One region of the Rossellomorea sp. RS05 genome, then DNA from elsewhere that is predicted to be linked to it. Evidence: riboswitches for the same ligand, from Rfam matches in the RefSeq annotation. Region 1 holds a riboswitch; the other holds the start of a gene.

The links. A riboswitch is a leader RNA that binds a small molecule or an ion and turns the genes downstream of it on or off. The one in region 1 is predicted to bind S-adenosylmethionine.
Region 2: linked by a shared signal. The riboswitch ahead of metE (5-methyltetrahydropteroyltriglutamate--homocysteine S-methyltransferase) and the one ahead of ABJ225_RS13745 (O-acetylhomoserine aminocarboxypropyltransferase/cysteine synthase family protein) in region 1 are both predicted to bind S-adenosylmethionine.

What each region holds. Positions count from the first base shown of each region.
Region 1 is NZ_JBDKWY010000005.1:16,434-19,844, reverse strand. It holds gene metX (homoserine O-acetyltransferase MetX) at 1-306, opposite strand, end outside; gene ABJ225_RS13745 (O-acetylhomoserine aminocarboxypropyltransferase/cysteine synthase family protein) at 320-1,615, opposite strand; SAM riboswitch class I at 1,744-1,857, opposite strand; gene ABJ225_RS13740 (trans-sulfuration enzyme family protein) at 1,989-3,128, opposite strand; gene ABJ225_RS13735 (redoxin domain-containing protein) at 3,209-3,411, opposite strand, start outside.
Region 2 is NZ_JBDKWY010000002.1:332,983-336,393, reverse strand. It holds gene metE (5-methyltetrahydropteroyltriglutamate--homocysteine S-methyltransferase) at 1-1,508, opposite strand, end outside; cobalamin riboswitch at 1,648-1,832, opposite strand; SAM riboswitch class I at 1,894-2,002, opposite strand; gene ABJ225_RS09440 (6-phospho-beta-glucosidase) at 2,156-3,411, opposite strand, start outside.

The sequences.
Region 1 (3,411 bases):
ATCCTCTGATGCAGGACCCGTGGCCCCCTCGCAGCCTCCGAGGACGTTGAAGGCGATGACGTTGTAGCGGTTGGTATCGATGTAGGAGCCTGCACCGATCAAGCCGTCCCACCATCCCTTATCTTCACTCGTCCCTTTCACGATATGGGTGCCGGTGAGGGCATGGCAGACAAGGATGACGGGACCTGATTGATTCCCGGTACGTTCATAGGGCAACCTGACATTCCGGAGGGTTTCTCCGTTTTCAAGGACAAGGGACGGAAGGGTGACGGTGTTCAATTCATATGGTGTCGTATCGCTACTCATTCCTCCGCCTCCTTCACACGTTTGACGTTTCGCGTGCCTTCTCGATGGCTTCATCCAGGGAAGAGATCAGATCCTTCGCTGATTCCAGGCCGACCGACAGCCTGACAAGGTCTTCCGTCACGCCCGTTGCCCTGATCTCCTCGTCGTTCAGCTGCTGATGTGTCGTGGAAGCCGGGTGGATGATCAGGGATTTCGCATCCCCCACGTTGGCCACATGGGACCAGAGCGAGATATTGTCCACCACTTTGCGTCCTGAATCCCGGCCACCTTTGATCCCGAAGACGACGATAGAGCCCGCGCCGTTCTCCAAGTATTTCTTGGCCAGTTGGTTCGACGGGTGCGAAGCGAGTCCAGGATAGGAAACCCATGCTACCCCTTCATGGGATTCAAGATGCTCGGCGATTTTCCGTGCATTCTCTGTATGGCGTTCGATGCGGAGGTGCAGCGTCTCCAATCCCTGCAGGAGAAGGAAGGCGTTCTGCGGGCTCAGGCAGGCGCCAAGGTCACGAAGCAGTTGGACCCTTAGCTTGGTGATGAACGCCGCAGCACCGACATCCTGTGCATAGCGGAGGCCGTTGTAGCTTCGGTCCTCTTCGATGAATCCCGGGAACTTCTTGTTGTTCCAATCGAATTTCCCTCCGTCGATGACGACGCCTCCGATCGCTGTACCATGACCACCGATCCATTTGGTGGCCGAATGGATGACGATGTCTGCCCCCCACTCGATCGGCCTGGTCACATACGGTGTGGCGAAGGTGTTATCGATGATAAGCGGGATTTCATGTTCGTGGGCCACTTTGGCGACCGCTTCGATATCAAGGACATGAAGGCTAGGGTTGCCAATCGTTTCGGCGAATACGGCCTTTGTCTTCTCGTTGATGGCGCTTCGGAAGTTTTCCGGATCCGTTGGGTCGACGAAGCGCACGGTGATGCCGTATTTCGGCAGGGTGGTGGAGAAGAGATTGTAGGTGCCTCCGTACAGATTCGTCGCTGCTACGATTTCGTCCCCGGCTCCTGCGATATTCAGGATCGAGAGGGAGATCGCCGCCATGCCCGATGATACTCCGAGGGCCCCGATGCCGCCTTCAAGGAGAGCCAGACGTTTCTCCAGAACGTCCACCGTCGGGTTCATGATCCGCGTATAGATGTTCCCCGGCTCTTCCAGTCCGAAAAGCTTCGCAGCGTGCTCACTGCTGTCAAACACATATGAAGTAGTTTGGTAGATCGGCACGGCGCGTGATCCCGTGGTAGGATCTGCTTCCTGTCCTCCGTGAAGCAAAAGTGTGTCAAAATCGAATGAATTCGTCATCGTACATTCCTCCTGAGTGTTTGTTTTAATGATTGGGTTTGTTCTGTGATGGATGATGGTCGGGGCTGAAAAGGGGCAAAAATAAAAACCCCCTTCCTAAGAAGAGGGTCTAATTGAATAGGGTCCTCCTCTTATCTTTCAGGCAATGCGCCTGCAGGAATTAGCACCTTTTCATGGCAAATATGCACATGAAGGTTGCCGGGTTTCATCGGGCCTAGTCCCTCCACCTCTCTGGATAAGAGCATTAAGTTGTAAGTGTTCGTTAGCAAGAATTATAAAGGCTATCCCCTCTGGGAGTCAAGGTTATTTTTAGAATTTTTCGTCTAATCTCCCATTGACGACTGCCACTACTGACTTGAGAGCGTTGTTCTTTTTAAATCTCATGACACTTGCTGATTGCTGAAAGCATTTGGGATTTAATGTCTTCCGGGTCCTCGATTCCAAGTGAAATCCGGACCACATGCGTATTGATTCCGAGCTTCTTCTGCGCTTCCTCCGGCAGGGACCTGTGAGATGTCCCCAACGGATAGGAAACCGTCGTTTCAACCCCGGCCAGGGACGGGATGATCTTGATCCAGCCAAGTGACTTGAAGAAGGTACTCATATCAGCGGATGGTTCAAGCTCGATGGTGACGATGGCTCCATGACCTTTCTCAGATAGATTATTCGGGTAGTAGACGTGTTTGACCCATTCGTGCCTCCTGAGTTCGACGGCAAGGAGCTCGGCATTCAGTGCCTGCCTTTCCATGCGTAGGGCAAGGGTCTTCGCTCCCCGGCAAGTGAGCCACGCCTCGAATGGGCTCAGATTGGCCCCAAGGTTGACGATCTTCGCTCTTGCCTTATCCACCAGATCCTGCCTTCCGGTCACAACACCTGCTGTGACGTCACTATGACCGCCTATGTACTTCGTTGCGCTATGGGCGACGATATCAATGCCTTCAGTGAAAGGCTTACGGAGGAACGGGGTCGCAAACGTATTGTCGATCATCGTCGTGAGACCATGTTCTTTCGCCATCTCCACCATGGCCGGTATATCCTCTACCCTCATGAAGGGATTCGTCACCGTTTCACTATAGAGAAGTTTTGTCGAGTCGGTGATCGCTGCTTCCACTGCATTCCGGTCGGTGAAGTCCACGAATGAAGTGGAAATACCGAAGCCCGCAAGCTCTTCCTTCAGCATATGGAAGGTCCCCCCGTACAGATCTTCAGCAGCAATGATATGATCCCCTGCCTGGACGACAGACAGGATCCCTACGAGGATCGCGGATAACCCCGATGAAGCGGCGACTCCTGCCGGTGCCCCTTCAAGGGCTGCTACAAGACCTCCCAGCTCATCAGGATTGGGATTCCCCGTCCGTGTGTATAGATAGGGTGATTTCCCTTCATAGAACCCTTCCAGTTCCTCCAGGGATGAAAAGGAAAAAGCAGATGTTTGATAGATCGGTGTGGTTTTACTTTTGATTTCCTCTGTTCCTTTCAACTGACTATGTACGACCTTGGTGGTGAAATTCATTTCGTGGCCATCCTCTCTCTACGAAAATATGTATGTAGAAGAGTGTACCATATTCAGAAGATTCCGAGAAGAAAAGTGGTTCAATTCATGCCTTCTACCATCTTTTTCATCATTTCCTGGTTCATCGGACCGAGGATTTTATGCTGGATGATTCCCTCCGAGTCGATCATGAACGTGGTTGGGATCGTAATGATGCTGTAGGCATTCCCCACGGCTCCGTCTTTATCAAGGAGTACCGGAAACGTGATCTCGTATCCGTCCACGAACTTTTGCGCCGCACCTT
Region 2 (3,411 bases), on a different contig from region 1:
TTCGTGAAGGCAAATCCCCCAAGCTTTTCACCGAAGTATTCCACCATATCCGTCCGTTCAAATTCTCCGTGCACCAGTACGTCCAAACCGATTTTTTCCTGGATGTCGATCCACTTCTCAATCTCTTCCTGGATGAACGTCCGGTAGTCCTGATCGCTTACGTCTCCCCTCCTCCACTTAAGCCGTTCTTTCCGCACCTCTTTAGTCTGAGGAAAGCTTCCAATCGTAGTGGTGGGGAAGAGGGGAAGACCGAGCTCTGACTCCTGAACGACCCGCCTCTCAGAGAATGGAGCACGTTGAAGGACTTCATTTCCGACCAGTTGCTCACTGTCTCTGAGTGTTCGGGATGGTTCGATATTGTCGAGACCGTCAGAGCTTTCCTTCAACTCATTTGAGATAGAAGGACGCCCTTCCTTGACCGCCTCCGTAACCGTGACGATTTCCTGCAGCTTTTCATCTGCAAAAGAAAGTGTGCGTTTGAGGTGTTCCCTCAGCCCTTCCTCTACTTTGACCGTGACGGGCACATGGAGCAGGCTCGATGACGGCTGAATGATTAACCGATCCTTTGAAACAATGCCCTCCAATTGCTTAAGCGAGGAGAGAGTCCGATCAAGATCTGCTTTCCAAATATTCCTTCCATCAATGAGTCCAGCAGCCAAGACCTTATCTTCTGGGAATCCATGGGTGTTCAGTGCCTGACGATTCCCTCCACCATCGTGTACAAAATCCAATCCGATCCCATGTACCGGCAGCCTGACCACCCTCTCATAGCGACTGACGCGATCAAAGTAGGTTTGAAGAATGACCTTGATTCCAGGTGCTGCCTTGATCAACGTGTCATAGACCTGCTCAAGCACCGTCCACTCATCCTCTGTCAGGTCGGTACAAAGCACGGGTTCATCGATCTGAACCCATTCGGCACCAGCCTCTTCAAGCTCCTTGAGAATGGAACCATACAACGGTACGAACCCATCGACCACGCTATCAAACTCTTCGAGGTCATATCCTTTGGACAGCTTAACGAACGTAACTGGTCCAAGGAGCACCGGCTTTCCAATGATGCCAAGCTGCTCCTTCGCCTCCTTGAAGTAGCGAAGCGGGGAATTATCGGCCAAAGAAGGCGTAGCTCCTTCCAGTTCGGGAACGATGTAATGGTAATTCGTGTTGAACCACTTCGTCATCGTGGATGCCACCGCATCCCCCGTCCCCCTTGCCATACCGTAATACGTTTGCAGCGAGACCTTCCCTCCCTCATGACCAAACCGCTTCGGGACCACCCCGAACATGGCGGCCGTATCCAATACATGATCATATAGGCTGAAGTCCCCGACGGGAATCAGGTCGATTCCTGCATCCGACTGCTTTTTAAGATGACGAAGGCGGATTTCATCTGTCTTCTCCACAAATTCTTCTTCCTTTAGCTTTCCTTCCCAAAATTGTTCCAGTGCTTTCTTCCACTCTCGTTTCTCACCGATCCTCGGGTAACCGAGATTTGAACTTTTCACCATATTGCTCACTCCTTCTCATTTTCTCTCCAATAAAAAAATCTCCCTTTCAGAGAAAGAGAGATTTTGCGCGCAATGAATAAACGTCGACATTCCTATGATGTCAACACGCGTTCCTCACTCCCCTCTATGACCCGTAGAGCTTAAGTGCACACAACAGGCAGGTCTCCTGACTCAGGTTCATCACGCCTTATCCCTTCCCATTCCCTTTAGAAACAGTGGATGTGATAAGTTGCTTCCCTTTACAGTGGCGGGACCGTACCGGACTTTCACCGGTTTCCCTTTTCAGCCATGCTTCCACACGGCACCTGTCGCATCTTCCTATTCAGTTCTCACCTCAACGAAAAAAGCCTCTCCACGATAGAGAGGCCCGGTAAAGGGATGTCCTCTCTTATTTTCCAAAGCATGACGCTTTGCAGGAATTAGCACCTTTTCAACAAGTGTTGAATGGTTGCCGGGTTTCACAGGGCCAGTCCCTCCACCGCTCTTCATAAGAGTATCGATCATATATTTGTCCGTTGAATAGGGTAATACTAGCATGCCAGCTTTTACTTTGTCAAAATATTTCTAACATTCGTCCGAAGGTCCTATTTGCCGTAGGGGTCACTCCAGCAAAACTCGTTGCCATAAAGAATGCCCCCTCTGGCACTTCAGAGGAGGGTCGACTTTGCATGGAACGCAGGAAGAAATTCGCGGTGGACGTCCAGCAGTTCATCCAATAATGGTTTTGCTCTTGAATCACTCGTAACCAGTGGATTGATTGCCATGGCGAGGAGGGCTTTTTCGTAGGAGCCTGACACGGCTGCTTCTGCCGCGGTCCGCTCAAAGGATTTGATCTGTTGAACAAGTCCGCTGACGGCTACAGGCAGTTCACCTATATGGATCGGTTTAGGCCCTTCTTTGGTCACGACACAGTTCAATTCCACGGCGGACTCATCAGGGATGCCCGTGATACTGCCATCATTTCTGACGTTCAGGGTCTGTACATCCCCTTTATCATTGAAGATTGAAGAAATCACATTGCAGGCGGCATCGCTGTAGTAGGCTCCTCCGCGCTCTTGAAGCTGCGGGGGCTTCACATCAAGGTCTTCGTTTTTATACAGCTCGAACAATTCATCTTCCAATCGTTGGACCACCTCGGCACGGGTTGTCCCCGTTTTGAATTCTTCCAGCTGCTTCTCGAGGATCTCACTGGTTTTGTAAAAATACCGGTGGTACGGACAAGGTATGACTCCGAGAGCCTTCAAGAAGACAGGATCCCATGGCAGTGGGGCGATATTTTTCATGCTGAGCTGCTTATCCTCATCACCCATCAGTTCCAGTACCTCATCAAGAGCGGACACCCCATCGACGGTGACATCCAGTCCGTACACCATATGATTCAAGCCGGCAAAACGGATATCGACGGAAGCGACCTCTACACCAAGGAGCCTGGCAATGGTCATCTTCGTATTGATCGGCAGGTTGCATACGCCCACGACTTTGGAATGCTTGCTGTATCGGAGCAACGCCTCCGTCACCATCCCAGCAGGGTTTGTGAAATTGATCAGCCATGCATCAGGGCAAAGACGCTGCATATCCTCTGCAATCTCAAGAAGAACTGGAATGGTGCGGAGGCCTTTGAATAGTCCACCTGCCCCGTTCGTTTCCTGCCCGATCATCCCGTACTTGATCGGCAGCCTTTCATCCTGAATCCTTGCCTTCAGCTGACCGACCCGCATCTGGGTTGTAACAAAATCCGCATCCTTCAGTGCTTCCTCCCTGTCCAAAGCCAGGTGAATGGTCATGGGGACACCGGCCATAGACACCATCCTCCGCGCAAGACTCCCGACAATTTCGAGCTTTTCTTTTCCAGCAGGGATATCCACTAGCCACAGCTCTCGGACAGGCAGCTCATCATATCGAT